DNA from 4 places in the Ruegeria sp. SAZD013 genome. Region 2 is predicted to be linked to each of the others. Evidence: riboswitches for the same ligand, from Rfam matches in the RefSeq annotation. Region 2 holds a riboswitch; each other region holds the start of a gene.
The links. Region 2 has a riboswitch for cobalamin ahead of AC2FLU_RS19755 (DUF4198 domain-containing protein). Riboswitches for the same ligand answer to the same signal wherever they lie in the genome.

Region 1: it holds a riboswitch for cobalamin, as region 2 does, so the genes downstream of both, AC2FLU_RS11175 (DUF1636 family protein) here and AC2FLU_RS19755 (DUF4198 domain-containing protein) in region 2, are expected to answer to the same signal.
Region 3: it holds a riboswitch for cobalamin, as region 2 does, so the genes downstream of both, AC2FLU_RS12730 (hypothetical protein) here and AC2FLU_RS19755 (DUF4198 domain-containing protein) in region 2, are expected to answer to the same signal.
Region 4: it holds a riboswitch for cobalamin, as region 2 does, so the genes downstream of both, AC2FLU_RS17615 (ABC transporter substrate-binding protein) here and AC2FLU_RS19755 (DUF4198 domain-containing protein) in region 2, are expected to answer to the same signal.

The regions. Positions count from the first base shown of each region.
Region 1 covers NZ_JBXWQT010000020.1:983,342-987,684, reverse strand. The annotation lists gene cobN (cobaltochelatase subunit CobN) at 1-1,007, opposite strand, end outside; gene cobW (cobalamin biosynthesis protein CobW) at 1,011-2,066, opposite strand; gene AC2FLU_RS11175 (DUF1636 family protein) at 2,071-2,445, opposite strand; cobalamin riboswitch at 2,540-2,744, opposite strand; gene AC2FLU_RS11170 (NAD(P)-dependent oxidoreductase) at 2,847-3,842, shown strand; gene AC2FLU_RS11165 (hypothetical protein) at 4,203-4,343, shown strand, end outside.
Region 2 covers NZ_JBXWQT010000038.1:268,803-273,145, forward strand. The annotation lists gene cbiQ (cobalt ECF transporter T component CbiQ) at 1-459, opposite strand, end outside; gene AC2FLU_RS19745 (NikL family nickel/cobalt ECF transporter subunit) at 459-1,022, opposite strand; gene cbiM (cobalt transporter CbiM) at 1,019-1,630, opposite strand; gene AC2FLU_RS19755 (DUF4198 domain-containing protein) at 1,637-2,422, opposite strand; cobalamin riboswitch at 2,555-2,753, opposite strand; gene AC2FLU_RS19760 (ROK family transcriptional regulator) at 2,875-4,065, opposite strand; gene AC2FLU_RS19765 (sugar ABC transporter substrate-binding protein) at 4,255-4,343, shown strand, end outside.
Region 3 covers NZ_JBXWQT010000022.1:47,490-51,832, reverse strand. The annotation lists gene AC2FLU_RS12740 (DNA polymerase III subunit gamma/tau) at 1-1,411, opposite strand, end outside; gene AC2FLU_RS12735 (protein-tyrosine phosphatase family protein) at 1,584-2,096, shown strand; gene AC2FLU_RS12730 (hypothetical protein) at 2,088-2,495, opposite strand; cobalamin riboswitch at 2,587-2,805, opposite strand; gene AC2FLU_RS12725 (alpha/beta hydrolase family protein) at 2,939-3,796, shown strand; gene rsgA (ribosome small subunit-dependent GTPase A) at 3,833-4,343, opposite strand, start outside.
Region 4 covers NZ_JBXWQT010000037.1:716-5,058, reverse strand. The annotation lists gene AC2FLU_RS17620 (FecCD family ABC transporter permease) at 1-435, opposite strand, end outside; gene AC2FLU_RS17615 (ABC transporter substrate-binding protein) at 432-1,436, opposite strand; cobalamin riboswitch at 1,590-1,781, opposite strand; gene AC2FLU_RS17610 (hypothetical protein) at 2,342-3,385, opposite strand; partial or broken gene istA (IS21 family transposase) at 3,771-4,343, shown strand, end outside.

The sequences.
Region 1 (4,343 bases), on a different contig from region 2:
CCCGGCTCTTTGAAGGAGGCAATGCCTGCTGATATTCGCCCGTCCACTTCGGGTAATACCACATGCATGGCGAGGTCGGCGGGTGACAGGCCGCGTTCGGCCTCGGCCCAAGCCTTGCGTCGCGAGGTGGCGAGGGCGACCTGAAACACCGGCACGTCCGCCGCGTCCAGAGGCGACATGCCAGACGCGCCCTTGCCCGAGAATGAAGTGGCGTTGATGATGGCCGATGGTCTCAGGGCAACGACCTGTTCCCTGAGCCAGTCGGCAGCGGCCGGGGCCTTGAGCGACGGGGCGAACAAACCAACCGCCTGGAACCCGCGGGCGCGCAGGCTGCGGATCAGGGCCTCGACCGGGGCTGTGTCTGCTGATGTCAGATAAGCGCGGTAGAAGGTTACGAGAATCCGTTTCGCACCGTTCTCGAACGCGGAATCCACCGGGATGACACCCTGTTCCGGGCACCACGCACCGCATTCGGGCAGGGTTTTCGCGCCCATCACCGGGCCGGCATAAAGCCCTGCTGCTAACGCCATCTGGGCCAATGCGGCCTGCGCGGCGACTTCTCCGCCGGTATCACACAGATGTGCCAGCCGCCGCAGGGTCGAGAGGGGCAGGGTCGAATACTCATCCAACCGAGTGTCTTCGCGCCCATCCGCCGGTAAAACGGCCAGCGCGATGCCTTTGGCCTGTGCCAGTGCCAGAACCTGTTGCAACCCGTAAGACCAATAGGGCACGCCACCGATCAGACGGATCAGGATGCCCTTTGCGCCTTCAAGTGTCTGTTCAACATAGGTGTCGACGGACAGTGGGTGTTTCAATGCTGCAAGATTGGCCAGTCGCAAGGTTGGCATCCGCCCCTCAGGTCCGCCGCCGCGATGCCAGCCCGCCGCGAAAGCGCCCAGGTCACTGTCGGAAAAGGACAGCACAACCAGATCGGCCGGGCTTTGGCCCAGATCGGTTGGGGTCTCGGTTTCCTCGAGCCCGTGGCTTTCGCGAAAGACGACGTGCATGACTTACTCGGCAACCTCGGTCACACCCACTAGGATATCACGGATCTCAGCCTCTTTGATGTCGTCATGTTCGGCAATGACGACCAGGCGCGAGCGGCGCTCTTCACCGGGCTCCCACGGGCGGTCGTATTGGTGACGAACCCGTGCGCCGACAGCCTGAACCAGCAGGCGCATCGGTTTGCCTGTGACGGCGGCATAGCCTTTGACGCGCAGGATATTCAGCTCAGTTGCCAGACGTTCAATCCTGGCAACCAGTTCCGCCGGGTCGGTCTGTTCCGGCAACTCGACGATGATGCTTTCGAAATCGTCATGCTCATGATCGTGATGGCCATCGTGATGTGACGGGCGCGCGTCCATGTCATCTTCGGCGGCAGCCTCAAGGCCAAGCACGACGCGTACGTCGACGACACCCTCGGCAACCTCGACGACAGGAAGCGGGCGCGGCGCCTCAGCGGCGATGATCTGTTTAGCTTTCGCGACACCTTCGGGACCTGCCAGATCGGGCTTGGTCAGCAGGATGATATCCGCGCACGAGATCTGATCCTCGAACACCTCGGACAAGGGTGTTTCGTGGTCGATCGAGTCATCAGCCAGCCGTTGGGCATCCACCGCTTCAACGTTCGGAGCAAAGCGACCGGCGGCCACGGCCTCGGCATCGGCCAGCGCAATAACGCCATCAACGGTAATTTTCGAACGGATATCAGGCCAATCAAACGCTTTCAGCAGCGGTTTGGGCAGTGCAAGGCCGGATGTTTCGATCAAAATGTGATCCGGGCGCGGTTCCAGCGCCATCAGCGCCTCGATGGTCGGGATGAAATCGTCGGCCACGGTGCAGCAGATGCAGCCGTTTGCCAGTTCCATGATGTTTTCCGCAGGGCATTCCGGAATCACGCAGGACTTCAGGATGTCGCCATCAACACCCACATCGCCAAACTCGTTAACAACAATCGCAAGGCGCTTGCCCTGCGGGTTCTGCATCAGATGGCGCACCAGCGTGGTTTTGCCCGAGCCCAGAAAGCCGGTGATCACAGTGACGGGGAGTTTTTCAAGGTTCGACATGATCTCAGGCTCCAATCGGGGGAATGCGCGAGGCGCAGTTTTTGCGGAAATGTTCAGGACGGTCGCGCCATTTCACCAGACCATCGCCTGTGGCCAGATACTTAGTCGCGCCATCGATGATGACATCGACGTGATCGATTTCGTTCAGATTCTCGTAAACAAAGGTCCAGCGATCCGGCCCGCCCCGAAGCACGATGGAACAGCCCTGATCGCAGTTCGAAAGGCATTCGACCGGTTTCAGAATGATGCCATCCGGCAGGACAGCCTGTTCCAGGGCCTTGTGCAACAATGTGCCGGGTCGCTCAGCGTCATCCTCGACGGGCAGACCCCGGCGGCAAGTCGTGCAGACCAGTAGCTCTACCGGTGCGTTCTCGCTCATGTCTCTCATCCCCCCAAATCCTCTTCGCGGGGGACGGGGTTTCATGCGGGCACCACGTCTGCACATGGACCCGACACCGGAACACCCCGCCCGGTTTCAACTTCGGGTGTTGGCAGGTCTCCCGGCTTGCGGATGCCAGAGCGGTCGCTCTGTCGGATGTCCCGCCTTCCCGGCACAGGCCAGTGGCATTGGGCATCCTCTCCGGTCACGGTCGCGGGGGCGGCTGCGTTTGGCGGATGAACCGTTGACGCATTCCCTTTTCATCGGCTGTCGCCGACACCAACGACAGGGACATGCGGCACCGCTGACCCGCTTGTCAAGCGGTTCGCGCGCAACAAATAAGCCAAGGAGAAAAAAGCGACCTGTAGGCGTCGTTCGGCGGCATGAAGAATGTGTTCGGTATGTGGTCGCATGACGGGAAAACGACGAACTTGGAGATGCGTCATATGAAAGTGGGATTTATCGGTCTGGGTAACGTAGGCGGCAAGCTTTCGGGATCCCTTTTGCGCAACGGCATTGATCTGACTGTGCATGACCTGAACGCGGATCTGGTGGCCGAGTTTGTCGCCAAAGGTGCAAAGGCGGCTGAGGGGCCCGCCCAGTTGATGCGCGATTGCGATGCGGTGATCACCTGTCTGCCGTCTCCGGCAGCATCGGATGCAGTGATGCAGGAGATGTTGCCCGAAGTGGGCCCCGGCAAGATCTGGATGGAGATGTCGACCACGGACGAGGCCGAAGTCAAACGCCTGGGAGCCGAAGTCATATCGCGCGGCGGTGCGGCCGTCGATTGCCCGGTTTCTGGCGGGTGCCACCGTGCCGCGACGGGCAATATCTCGATCTTTGCGGGCTGTGACCGGGAAACGTTTGAACGAATTCTGCCGTTCCTGACGACAATGGGTCGTCGGGTTTTGCACACCGGCGAACTGGGCTCGGCCTCGGTGCTGAAAGTGATGACCAATTATCTTGCCACCGCCAACCTGATCACCTGCGCCGAAGCACTGGTTACGGCAAAGGCTGCGGGGATGGATCTGAACACGACCTATGAGGCGATCAAAATCTCGTCCGGCACGTCCTTCGTGCACGAAACCGAAAGTCAGGTCATCTTGAACGGGTCGCGCGATATTTCCTTCACCATGGATCTGGTGAAGAAGGATATCGGTCTGTTTCAGGAGGTCGCCGACCGCGCCGGGGTGCCGCTGGAAATAAACCCGGTGATGATCAACATCTTTAACGATGGTATCGCACGCTATGGCGAACGCGAGCTTTCACCAAATATTATCAAGCGGCTGGAAGAGGCAACCGGCCTGGATATCACCGCCCCGGGCTTCCCTGCCGAAATGACGGATGATGAGCCGGAGGAGCCGGGATACGAGGTTGTGCCACAAGGGCGCGCCTGAACGTAAAGCACATACCAGACAAAATCGCGCCCCTTGAACGAACAGGGGTAGGCAGGAGTTCCGAAAAACACGCCATATCTGGCCCGCAATTCGACAGAATCGCGGGCCTTGAACGTCTTGAAATACCGAGCGTCACACGCGTGTACTGCGGGGTTAAGTCAGCGATTTGGATGTTGTTGGAGGCGAGTACCGGAATCGAACCGGTGTACACGGATTTGCAATCCAGAAAGAGCGTAAGCAAAAACAACGGCTTATGGGTGCAAAACACCTCCTGACAAAAAGTGAACAAAAAGCGAAAGTTTCAACGCTGTTTGCGTGCCAGAATGCTCACAAAATCGTTTCTAACCTTGGGATAATTCGATGAGTTGGGCGGTTGCAAATGAATGCGCAGAGCGTCGCTTCGGCAGCGCCGCGCGCAAGCAGATCATCATGTTCCTGGCCGATAAGGCGAGCGATGATGGCTCAGGCATCTGGTGCTCCAAGGGGACCATCCAGCGCCAC
Region 2 (4,343 bases):
CTTTTCGGGGCAGCGCAGGCGGTGCAGGGCGTGGCCAAGCGTGACCGGCTCCATCGTGCCGACCAGCACCATCAGGGACAGGATGACCGCGTTGGCCGTCAAGGCGATCTCGACCGCTTTCCAGAAACCCTGCCAGCTTGCGGGAAACCACCAGAGCGTGAACATCGGGTCGCCGGGCATGGAGAATGGCAACAGCACCAGCATGAAAAGGATGAACCCATCCATCATGGCCATGCGTTTCAACGTTTTCCGCCAGGGCAGACGCGACGCGGCAAGAAGCGAAAGGGACACCGCCAAAGCCGCGCACAGCGCCGTCAGCGAGGACACCGCGACAGTCACCACCGCGAAGACAACCGCCATGACGATCCGCATCCTTGGATCAAGCGGGTTGATCGCGCCGCGCCGCTGCGCGCCCGCTTTGATCAGCGTGCTTTCCTGTTGCCCCAGAACGTGCGCCATCAGGCCGCCAGCTTGCGGCGTGCCGCAAAATAAAAGCCCAGACCAAATAGACCGACGATATATCCGATCCCACCCAGAACAGTTTGCAGGTCATTTTGCTCGCGGTAGGCGGCGATTTCCCGACGCAGCGGGCGCAGCTCATCCCGCACGGCCCTGGCAATGACCTGTTGTTGTTCATCGCTGAGCACCGCCGCTGTCTGGGCAGGTGCGTTTGTCGGCGCGGTGTCGGGTTCCGCTTCAACGCCCATGATCCGGGCGACATCCACAGCGGGCATGGTGACCTCGGCCACATGCCCGGCACCAAGGTTTGCAAAGAAAGTATGGGCCACCGGCGCGTTCGGCGTGTAGATAAAGAACCCGTCTGCATCTGTTACGATGCGGCCCAGCTCGGCTCCGTCCGGGCCGTTGACGATGACCTCGGCCCCGCTTGCCATGTCACCGTTGGAAAAGCCGATTTCGCCTTCGATGGCGTCACCGGATTCAAACACTCCGGCTATGACCTTATGCGCCAAGGCAGGTACGGGTGCGCAGCACAGCGCCAGAATGATCGCCAGGTACCTCAAGCGGCCGCTCCTTTGACAAACAGCTCGGGCTTGACCTTGCGCGCCAGCAAAACCGCGAACCCGGTCAGGATCGCCTCGATCGCCATGACAGGAATATGTGCAAAGAAAACAAGCTTGGCCGCTGGCAGGAATGCATCCCCGGACAGGGCCAGTGAAAACGCAACCATGCCGGTTGTGGCGGCGATGGCAAAGGCACCGCCGACCCCGCCCCATATCGCACCTTGCAGAGGTGAGCCATGGGCGATCAGGCGGCCAAAGATCAGCCCGGCCAAAACCGCGGGCAACGCGATGTTCAGGGTGTTGATCCCCAATACCGTCAACCCGCCAAAGCCAAAGAAGACGGCCTGCAGCAAAAGCCCGACGAACAGGGCCGGGAATGCGGCCCAGCCCAACAAAAGCCCGGCCATACCGTTGAGGATCAGATGCACTGACGAAGGGCCAATCGGCACATGGATCAGCGATGCCACGAAAAAGCTGGCAGACAGCACCCCCGCAGTGGGGATGCGATCAAGATCCAGCGACCTGAGGCCCATGGCAATCCCACCCGCAGCAGCGACGGCTCCGCCGATCACGACAGGGTTGGACAAGGCTCCGTCAACGATGTGCATCTACGGTTACTCCAAATCCCAGGCGCGGATCCAGATGACCGCGTCCTGGCTGAGTTCTTTGCCGTTGTGTTCGGTCACGGGACCGGCGCCGAGCGCTGCAAAACCCCAATATCCGGCTTTCGGAACGCCGAACGTGAAATACCCGTTATCATCCGAAGTTGCGACCAATGCACCACCCGGCAACGGCGAGACGGTCGGGGCCGAAGCAGCCGTGCTTTCCATGTCCGGTTCTGCGGCCATGTACTCGATCTCGATCTCGGCACCCGCAACCGGTTGGCCTTCGGCCATTACCCGACCCGTAAAGGTCGACCCCGCGATGATGTTGGTCGGTTTGTTGAGCGGGATGATCTCAACCGGCAAGCCCACCGGGTTCATCCAGTCGGTCGGCAGTTCGTTGCGGTTCAGGAATGCCTTGGCGATCTGCTGGATATAGACATCCTCAGATCCCTCATAATAGGGCTGGGGAACTGTCACCAGCACATAGTCGCCCGACCGTTTGACGGGTACATAACCCTTGAATGCCGCGCCTTCGTTTTCGCCGCCGGTGAAACGTACGGGTTCCAGGGTATCCAGCAGGTCGGTTTTCTGACCGTTGTGGATCACGTAGAATTCCTGCGGCTTGTCCAGATCCATGACATGCCCGTTCGAGAACGGATGCCAGAAGATCAGCTTGACCGGAACATTCCCCGGTGCGTCGATCATGGTGTCAGAGGTGTATTCCAGCAGGAAATGCGCATTTGCCATCGCTGGAAGCGCCATCGCCACAGCGGCTGCAGAAAGCAGCTTGGTCATCAATAGTCGTCCTTGTCCCTTCGTACCAACCCCGGTACGAGATGCGTTTTGACTGCGGGGACGTCCAAGCCGAGCTGCTTTTTCAAGCATCCTGCTCCGACGCACATCCCGTCGCCGATTAGGAGTGCCCTTGTCAAAGGCACATGTCCGGCAGGTATCCTGACTTGCGGGTCAAAGCGTTGGGCTGGCCTTCCCGGATTAACTCCAGTGGCACTTCAGCCCTGCTCGCCGCTTACAGTTGCGGGTGCAGTTGCGGAATTGGGCCAAAGCCCGCACCGCATTCCCTATTGATTCCAGAGCACGCCCCGGAACCGGACATGCCGAGCGGCTTGCCAGACTTCTTCAGCATCCGTCAACGATCAATTGCGCTGGCTGTCAAAAAGTTCAGCGGGCAATGCCCTTTTTCCGGTTGATCCGCTTTGGATACAGGTCGGGGTTTTTCGGGGATGAACCTACCCTTCGAGCAGGTATCTTTCCGACAATGGCAAACTGGCCGCCCCCAATGACCGGGCATCCGGGCCCGCCGCCCCTGCCAGCACCAAGGGCCGTTCAAGCCCGGTCAGGTTCATATGGGATAGTTTGAGCTCAACCCTTTCCACCAGCCGCGCCTTGATATCAGCAGGCATCCAGCCATCAATCTTGACACATTCGAAATCGATCAGGCTGCAAGAAGAGACGATGGCATGGGCGATTCCGTGCGCCGCCTGGTTCAGCCAATTCTCAAGGAGGGTTTCCGGTACGTCCCAATGCCGTGTCGTTTCCCAGATTGAGCCGGCTGTTTCGGCATTCCCACCAACTGCGCGCTCCAGCACATAAAGACTGGCGACATCTATCAATGGTTTCACTCCGCCTGCGTCGTCCGGCACAGGCAATGGACCAAGCGCACCGGCATTTCCCCGCCCTGAAAAGATGGAGCCGTTCAGAACCACCCCGCCCCCGATGAAGAAGCCGACATAGAAATACAGGAAATCTCGTGGGCCTTCTGCAGGGCCAAACACCAGCTCGGCACCGCAGGCCGCGGTTGCGTCGTTCTGCAAAAATACCGGCACGTCATAGCTTGCGGCTAGCGCGCCTTTCAGGTCCGCGTCACGCCACGGATCCATTTTTTCCTGAGGAACCTGCAATGTTTGTGCCCAGTCCCAAAGGTAGAACGGCATGGCAATCCCAAGGCCCGCGATTCTGCTGCGCGCCTCGGGCGACATTGACGCCATCACTTTGTCGAGGCTTTCTGTGGAAAAGCTCAATGTCGCCTCGGGCGTTGGAAAATCATAGGTCCGCCGTTCGCGGTGCCTGACGTTGCCAAGAAAATCCGTCAGCACCAGTTCGGTACTACGCCGCCCGACTTTGAGCCCAAAGAAATACGCGCCGTCCGGGTTCAGGCGCATGGGAACCGATGGCTGCCCGACTTTTCCCCGGATCGGTTCGCCCCGCAACAGCAACCCATCGTTCTCCAACTGGCGCATGATGACCGAGACCGTCTGCGCCGACAGGCCGGTCATGCGCGCGATTTCAGATTTTGCGAGGGCCTGATGGCGCCGGACCAGTGACAGGACAAGCCGTTCATTTCGGGCCCGCATTCCACTTTGGTTGGTGCCGCGCATGTCTGGCTCGCGTACGCCAGTAGTATTGCCCAGAGAGTTCATTGCAGACACGGCCATCCCCTTCATGACGACAATGTAAAAACCCTTCCTTTCTGTCAATAATAAATAAGAGTGATTTATTTATTGACTCGAAATTCGAATCTTGTGATGGTTTTTATGTGAGATCGGGCCGGTTTTCGCCCGATCAAACGTATGCCCGGAAGGGCATTGGGAAAACTGGGAGGACTACCGATGAAACTTGCGAAACTTGCAGGCGCCACGGCGCTGGCGGTTACGGCCATGGCAAGCAGTGCAATGGCCGAAGGTGAAACCGTTTGCCT
Region 3 (4,343 bases), on a different contig from region 2:
CGCTTTCCACCTCGACAAGCAGTTTCACATCGCGGTTTGTGCGGATCAGTTCCACCACATGCCCGAAGGTTGGATAGCGGGCCAGGGCCGTCTGGGCATCCTGCGCCAGCGCGGCAACCGGTGCGCCACCCGCGCCGCGCGGGGGCGATGCATAGGCAGGCGGCGGGGTCGCGTTGGATTGCGTTGCCACCGGGGCCTGCCGGGACATTGACATGCCCCCGCCCGGCCCGCCGGGTGGCGAAGGTGGGGCGTCTTGCAGCCGTTTGATCAGCTCTTCGGGGCTGGGCAAATCGGCGACATGCGTCAGTCGGATAACAGCCATTTCGGCGGCCATCATCGCGTTGGGCGCGGCAGAGACTTCCTCCAGCGCCTGCAGCAGCATTTGCCACATCCGGGTCAGAACCCGCATCGGCAAGGCCTCGGCCATGTGCTGGCCCCGTGTGCGTTCGTCGGGGGAAACCGTCGGGTCCTGGGCCGCGTCAGGTGTGATCTTTACGACGGACACCCAATGCGTGATTTCGGCCAGATCGCGCAGCACGGCCAGAGGGTCCGCGCCTTCCGCATATTGTCCGCTCAGTTCAGTGAGCGCCCCTGCCGCGTCACCGCGCAGGATCATGTCCATCAGGTCCAGAACACGACCACGATCCGCCAGACCCAGCATCGCACGGACCTGATCGGCGGTCGTCTCGCCAGCCCCGTGTGAAATCGCCTGATCCAGCAGTGAGGTCGCGTCCCGGGCCGACCCTTCTGCAGCGCGGGTGATCAGCGCCAGCGCATCGTCGGCGATCTGCGCGCTCTCGGCCCCGGCGATCTTGCGCAGCAGGCCGATCATGTCTTCGGGCTCGATCCGGCGCAGGTCAAAGCGCTGACACCGCGACAGAACCGTGACCGGCACTTTGCGAATCTCGGTGGTCGCGAAGATGAATTTCACATGTGCGGGCGGTTCCTCGAGCGTCTTGAGCAGCGCGTTGAATGCGCTGGTCGAGAGCATGTGAACCTCGTCGACGATGTAGATCTTGTAGCGCGCGCTGGCCGCGCGATAGCGGACACTGTCGATGATCTCGCGGATATCGTTGACGCCGGTACGGCTGGCGGCATCCATTTCCATCACATCGACATGGCGGCCTTCCATGATCGCGATGCAATGCTCGCACTGACCGCAAGGCTCTGTTGTCGGCCCTCCGGTTCCATCCGGTCCGATACAGTTCATGCCCTTGGCGATGATCCGTGCCGTGGTGGTTTTACCCGTTCCGCGAATGCCGGTCATGACAAAGGCCTGCGCAATCCGGTCGGCTTCAAAAGCGTTTTTCAGGGTGCGCACCATGGCATCCTGACCCACCAGGTCGGCAAAGGTTTCCGGGCGGTATTTGCGGGCGAGAACCTGATAGGCGGGGCTGGGCGTGTCTGTCATGTCTACTCGCTCGGATTCGGTGCTTCGGCACAGCGTAGTGGCGGCGGCAGTCCGCGTCCACTGTGGGGCGTGATGATTTTTTGTTTCAGAAACGGGCTGGTTTCCAACTAAACTGGTCCAGCGGATTTAATGGCTCATTTCTTAAAGAGTACCTTGGGGGAGGACGCACTTCATGTCGCAGCTGGTCATTTTTGCTCTGCAGGTCGGAGGCGGAACGCTTGCCCTTACTTCAATGCCCGGGCGTGGCGGGGATTACGTCGGCGATCTGGATATGATTGCGGCGTGGAAACCGGGCCTTGTGATTTCAATGACGACGGATGTTGAAATGCTTCAGGATGGCGCGCAGCACTTTGGCAGCGACATCCAAAGCCGTGCCAGCCGGTGGGTTCACCTGCCGATCGAAGATTTTGGAGCACCGACGCAGGCGGTTCAGAAGGCCTGGCCAGAGGTCAGCGCCACGGCCCGACATGCGCTGTCGGGCGGTGGCCGGGTTCTTGTGCATTGCCGTGGGGGGTGCGGCAGATCCGGGATGATTGTTCTGCGACTGATGGTTGAATGCGGTGAACGCGCCAGCGACGCACTGGACCGCCTGCGGGCCGTGCGCCCCTGCGCTGTCGAAACCGATGCGCAGCTGGCCTGGGCGTCCCGGATCACCCCGGCACAGGTGGAAGTGGGATCAAGCTGACAGCTGCTGGGGTGCGTAGCCGGTTTTCCGAGGCCGGATCGTTGAAACCTCGATCATGGCGCAAGGCGGGTTCGCGACAATGCCCGAGGGCAGCGTGCTGAATGTAGGTCCGAAGATCAAATCGGCATAGGCATCAAGGTCCCGAATTGCCGTATCAGGGTGCGCCCCGCAGAAAACGCGAACGCTGTCGGATCGCGCTCGGATCGTTGCCATGCACCCTTCCGCGCAATGTGATAGCGCGCTGCTGCCTTCAAATTCGAAATCCTCGCTGGTGGCCGAAACCGCCTGCGCCATGGCTTCGGAAATCGAGCGGGCCAGTCGCGCCAAAGCCGGGCAGGTTTTGCCCGTCCGCTGGCACACTGTTGCGCTGTATTCGTGTGACTTTGTCTTCCAGATCATCCTGCGCCCTCCGCGCGTGGTGGGCTGGAATATTGGGGCAGGTGGGACAGCATTTCGCCGTCAGGACCTGCCCGGACACCCCGCCCGAGTTTCGGTTTCAGTTCCGATGGCAGGTCTCCTGACTTGCGGGTCATTGCTCTGCCGACCTTCCCAGCCCATAGGCCAGTGGTATTTCGGCATTGCTTAACGCTTACAGTTGCGGGGGCAGTCGCGGACTTGGTTGATGCCTGCGTGACCAGACAAACCGCACCGTGTTCCCTTTTCATCCCGACCTCTTGTGGGGGCCGGAAACCATCACACAACCGCTAGCGTCTGATCGCGTTCCGAGTCAAGCCGATCTTTAGGCCGGACGTTTGGTCATGCTGGATGCGGTTTACGTTCCGGCCTAGTGTCGTCAGCATCGAAGGCAGGCAAACCGATTGTTTCAGCGAAAGCCGGGAATCATGTTGGATACGGAACAGACGGTGTTGATCGAAGATTTCCGCTTTCCGTCAGGGTCCGTGACCTTGTCGGCGCGGTTGCATCGGCCAGTGGGTGAGCCGGAAACCGTTGTCGTGCTGAACAGTGCCACAGGCGTGCCGCGTGACTATTATCAACACTTCGCGCGATGGCTGGCTACCGAGCGGGGGATAGCTTGCCTGACCTATGACTATCGGGACTACGGGCTTTCTTTGGTCGGTCGCCTGAAAGACGCAACTGCAACAATGGCGGATTGGGCATTGATCGACATGCCAGCGGCACGGGCCGAATTGCGCAGGCGATTTCCTAAGGCGCAGCACTGGACCATTGGCCATTCGGTCGGTGCGATGCTGGGGCCGGTGCAGCCGGATATCAACCAGATCGACCGTATGATCTGTGTGTGTTCGGGGCTGGTGACTTTGAAAGATCACCCATGGCCCTATCGGGGGTTGGCGGGGCTGTTCTGGTATGGCCATGCACCGCTGATGGTGCGGGCGCTTGGCTATCTGCCTGGCAAAGCAATCGGGTTTGGCTCGGACCTGCCAGCCTCGGTATACTGGCAATGGCGCAAATGGTGCACAGCTCCTCTTAGCTACGTTCCCGAGATCGGGCAGAATTTGCCTGATGCGCATTGGGGCAGTTCTGGAACAGCTGTGGATCTGTTCACGTTCGAAGACGACCAGATGGTTCCGCCCGAGGCGGTTTGGCGCCTTGCCGATCTGTATGGCCCCGGGGCCAGACGCCACCTTCTGAAGCCTGCCGAATTTGGGCTGCCGGAGATTGGTCACATAGGCGCATTTGCCCGGCGCAATGCAGCGGTCTGGCCGCGCCTGATCGCCTGATCAGACGCGACGCAGGTTTTCCATAACACCTTGCAGCTATGGCCGTTTGCGAAGCTTCTTGTCCTGCATGACACCGCGGACCATCTTGCCGAACGCCTTGTCCCGCGCCCGCGATTGCGCAACGGTTTCCGAGTTTCGCTGATCTTCGCGCCGCAGCTTGCGCCAACGGTCCAGCCGCGCCGGATCAAGAACGCCCTTGCCTATTGCGTTCTGCACGGCACAGCCGGGCTCGGTCTCGTGCTGACAATCCGAAAAGCGGCAGCTTTGGCCAAGCTCTGTGATGTCCGAGAACACGTTGTCGATCCCGTCCTGAGCGTCCAACAAACGCAATGCGCGCATTCCCGGCGTGTCAATCAGCCAGCCACCGTTACCCATCCGGTGCAACGCGCGCACCGTTGTCGTGTGCCTGCCCCGTGCGTCGTCTTCGCGAATTCCAGAGGTGGCGAGGTTTTGATCCGTCATGGCGTTGCTGAGCGTCGTTTTACCCACGCCCGACGACCCGACCAGCGCGCCGGTCTGGCCTTTGGGGCACCATGCCAGAACCTTT
Region 4 (4,343 bases), on a different contig from region 2:
CGCGACAAAACCGAAAGCCAAAAGCGCGCCATTGAACGCGCCAAAAGACAGCGACAAAGCTCCCCCGCCCAAACCAGCGATGGTAACAGCCACGGCACCCGTCGAGGCCCCGGCAGAAATGCCCAAAATATAAGGGTCAGCCAACGGGTTTCGCAGCAATGCCTGCAACACGACCCCTGCGACAGCCAGACCGGCACCGCAGGACGCAGCGACCAGAGCGCGAGGAATCCGGTAGCTCCAGATAATACCCTGATCAATTGGGTCGACGGGCAGGTCCGCTCCGGCCAGCTTGTTGACCAGAACGGAGAGAACCAAATCGGGCGACAACGAGGTTTCCCCGATCATCGCGCCCGCAAGGACCGCCGCAATCAATAGTGGCACAGTTAGGCACGCGGCCTTGAAACCCTGCCGAAAGATTGCGGCGACCTCGTTCACAAGTTGTTTCCGATGGTATCCAGCTTCTCGGCCAGATCCTCCAGTGCCGGGATTGCGCGGATGGTGGCGTCCATGGCCTGCGCATCCATAACGACAATCCGGTCATTCTTGACCGCATCCATCTGGCTGGTCACCGGATCAGCGCGCAGGAACTCCAGCTTTTTCAGGTAGTCGTCCGCAGCAAAGCGACGGCGGTCCATCTTGGCAATCACGATCACCGTCGGATTGGCCTTGGCAATGGTTTCCCAGCCCACTGTTGGCCATTCTTCATCCGTCTCGACGACGTTGCGGATGCCCAATGTGCTCATCATGTATCCCGGTGCGCCCTTCTGCCCGGCCACAAACGGATCGCTTTCCATTTCAGGAGAGGAAAACCAGAATACGGCGGACACATCGTCCAGCTTCACGGCTTGCGCCTTGGCGACGGCTGCGGCTTCACGGGCCTTGTACTCGGCAACCAGGTCCGTGCCGCGTTCGGACACATCAAAGGCTGCCGCCAGTTCTTCGATACCCTGATACAGCGTATCGGTCGAGAACGCTTGCAGGCGGGTGCCATCGCCGCCGACCGTATTGTCTTTGCCGACGCAATCCGCAGGCATCACGTAAGTTGGAATACCCAGTTCGTGAAATTGCTCACGCGTGGCGACGATGCCCTCGGGTCCGACATGCCATTCATATTGCGCTGCGACCAGTCCCGGCCGCTTGGCAACAACGCTTTCAAAGCTGGGATCATTGTCTGCCAGACGCTCTACCTTGGCATTCACCTCGGCATATTCAGGCAGCACCTCGTTGAACCAGACCGAAGTTCCAAGAACCTGCTCACTCAGACCCAGCGCATAAAGCACCTCGGTCGCGGCTTGGCCGACCGTGACTGACGACGTCACTGGCGCGTCAAACGTGACCGAGTGACCGCAGTTTTCGATGGTTAAGGGAAAGTTTCCTTCGGCGGCAGCGCTGGTAGCCAGCAAGGAAAGGCCAATCAGGCCAGTGCGTAGAAACATGACAATCGATCTCCATGTGTCAATGACCAGAGAACGGGTGAATGGGCATTTACCGAAGCAACAGACGCTTTTCTGCCTGCTGTGAGCGCAGAGTGGTACATAGCCCGCCCGGCGCGTTTCTTCGGCAACCTCCCCGGACAACCCCGCCCGGTGTGTTTCGGTTTCATACCGGCAGGTCTCCTGACTGACGGGTCTTTGTCTGTCCTGTCTTCCCAGACCGAAATGGCCCAGTGACGGAATGGACAGCGCTCGCCGCCTACAGTTGCGGGGGCAGTTCCGGTTGGCACCAAAAGGCACCTCGGATTCCCTCTTAGCCACATCGGGACCGGTAAAACGCGGGTACCTTAACACTTACTCTGCGGCAAGAAAAAACTCGGGGGTCTTTCCCATTTTCTCCCAAGGGCATGAACCTGCGCGTCTCAACATGGTGCTGACGTCAGACAAGCCGCTGAGAAGGCGCTACAATCCGCCCCGAGGACGTCGGTGTGTGATATATAGGAAAATCATGGCTGTGCGGACAGTTTCCAGCTAGCTAGTCTCACTCCGATTTCCCTGAAAACAGGGAAATTTACAGGGAATACGCACCGTTTTGGCGCTATTTTATGTCTGAGGATTCAAAATATGTAAGCAGGTCAGTGCCTTGTGGGTGAATTCCCTGGATGGGACAACAGGGAAATCAGACGAAGCATCAGTGAACCCCAGAGATACATCAGGGAACACAGATCAGATTTCACCTCAATTTCAACTGGTGGAGGACGGGAGTAGGAAGAAGAATGATCCGGGGATCGTCCCGATTCCCAGAGGGCATATTCAGCCGCTGTCTTCAGTGAAATCCTCAGGCTTTAGCTCCATGATTTCAAGGTACCTAGCGTTCGAAATTGGATCAATCCGATCGGCCTCTTCGCTTACGAATTCCGCCCAAGCAGTTGTGTGATCATTAGTTTCGTGGCCCTTAACTTCAGTACGTCCTGGACCAACTGGCGCAATATCCTCGCATCTTCGAGGTCGCGGGCATGGCTAAGCAGCATGCTGCGTTTCGCTTTCTCGAATTTTTCGTCCCTGACACGGAGCGCTTCAAGCCTTGCCGCTTCGGCTTCTTTCTTTCTTCGCTCATGGTCTTGTTTACGTTCAATCAACCACTCATGCTGGCGCTCGGCATGCTCCCGGTGAAAGGTCTCGGCCAATACTACCAGCTCGATTGCAATCTCGGTAAGACGCGTTTCAAGTTTGGCGTCCGGCTCATCCGCCCAAGATAACCGGACATCTTGCCCACGAAAGTGGTTTGGAACGATCAGAGTTAGTGGATCTTTAGCTGGCCTGTGGTCGTCGGGGTTCCGATGGTAGTTGCTCAGCCTCAAATCCGCCGTCGCGAGAAGCTTAAACGGTACATGCTGCTGATGAATGGAAATCGAGATTTCGATGGCCTCTTTTCCCTGAATGCTCGGTTTACCGCCGCATTTTGCGACGCCCAGGAAAAGTGCATTCAAGATCCTTAGCCTGCGTTGCTCGAAGGGATTGTCGAAAAGCGGTTTGTCCCAGGAGTAAGCCCACTTGCTTTCGGCAATTTTTGCCCGTCTTTTATCGTCTACGGAAAACAGACGTTGCAAAACATGGTGCCATGCGTGTTTGCCGCGCGGTACTGCGACTCGCCCAATTTTCTTAGCTATCCTAGCCCGGACGTCTTCAATTGGGGTGTTGAAGGACGGTGGTATAGGAAGCGGTGCCTCCAGGTCGACTTTGGAACCGTAGTACCGATCATAGCCTGATCCGCCAATTATCACTTCGTCAGACATTCCTGGGGCGCGTTCGGGCAGTGAAACACGTTTGACGGACTTTCCGGCTTTGACTTTGTTCCAGTGCCCTCTGTCGGGAATGGGGATATCGAACTTCCTGCAAGCATTCCTGACTGAAGTTGAAGACACTCCAACGACTTCGGGCATATCTTTCAAAGGTCGACTCCACACAATTTCTAGGAGTTCTGCCCTTGTCAGCCTTCTCGCTCCCGCCATTTTCGCCCCCTGATTTGTCGAAGTACTTGCCGATATCCTCAGCTTGCGGTGAAAAAATTGATACTCAGCTCAAACCAAGATTATTAGTGAAACTACAACTACCTGTGGCAGGTTTCGAGCCTCGTTCGAGCAGATAGAGAGTGGAATTTGAAACCAGTTAAGCAAAGCTGATCTACGCGTAAGCGCCATTATGTTAAATGCAAAACCCCGGTTGTTGATTTCCGCTGAGAAGTGACCCGGTAGGCCCCAAAATTTTCACTGAGAATTGACCCATGTGAACAACTTGCCCCGACGGTTTCGTTTGGGGAGATTTGGAGTGATCGACATGGGATTTTTGAGTGTCATACGACGTTGGGCATTGCGTGACAAAATGCCAATTCGCGAGATTTCACGGCGCACTGGGCTGTCTCGCAATACCATCAAAAAGTATCTGCGTGAGGGCGCAGTAGAGCCGAAATTCAAGACCCCCGCACGACCGAGCAAGCTGGATCCCTATGCGGATCGTTTGTCGGCTTGGCTGCTGGTGCAAACGCGTAAATCACGCAAGGAGCGTCGCACTGTAAAGCAGATGCATGCTGATCTGGTGAAGCTGGGCTATGAGGGTTCCTATGGGCGTGTCGCCGCTTTTGCCCGTACCTGGCGCGCGGATCGGCACTGGGCGGAGCAGACGACGGGTCGCGGCACATTCGTGCCCTTGGTGTTCCAGCCAGGCGAAGCGTTCCAGTTCGATTGGAGCGAAGATTGGGCCAATATCGGCGGCGAACGGACCAAACTGCAGGTCGCTCATGTCAAGTTGTCTCACAGTCGGGCGTTCCTGGTGCGGGCCTATCCGCTGCAAACCCACGAGATGCTGTTTGACGCCCATTGGCATGCGTTCCGTGTCTTCGGCGGCGTTCCT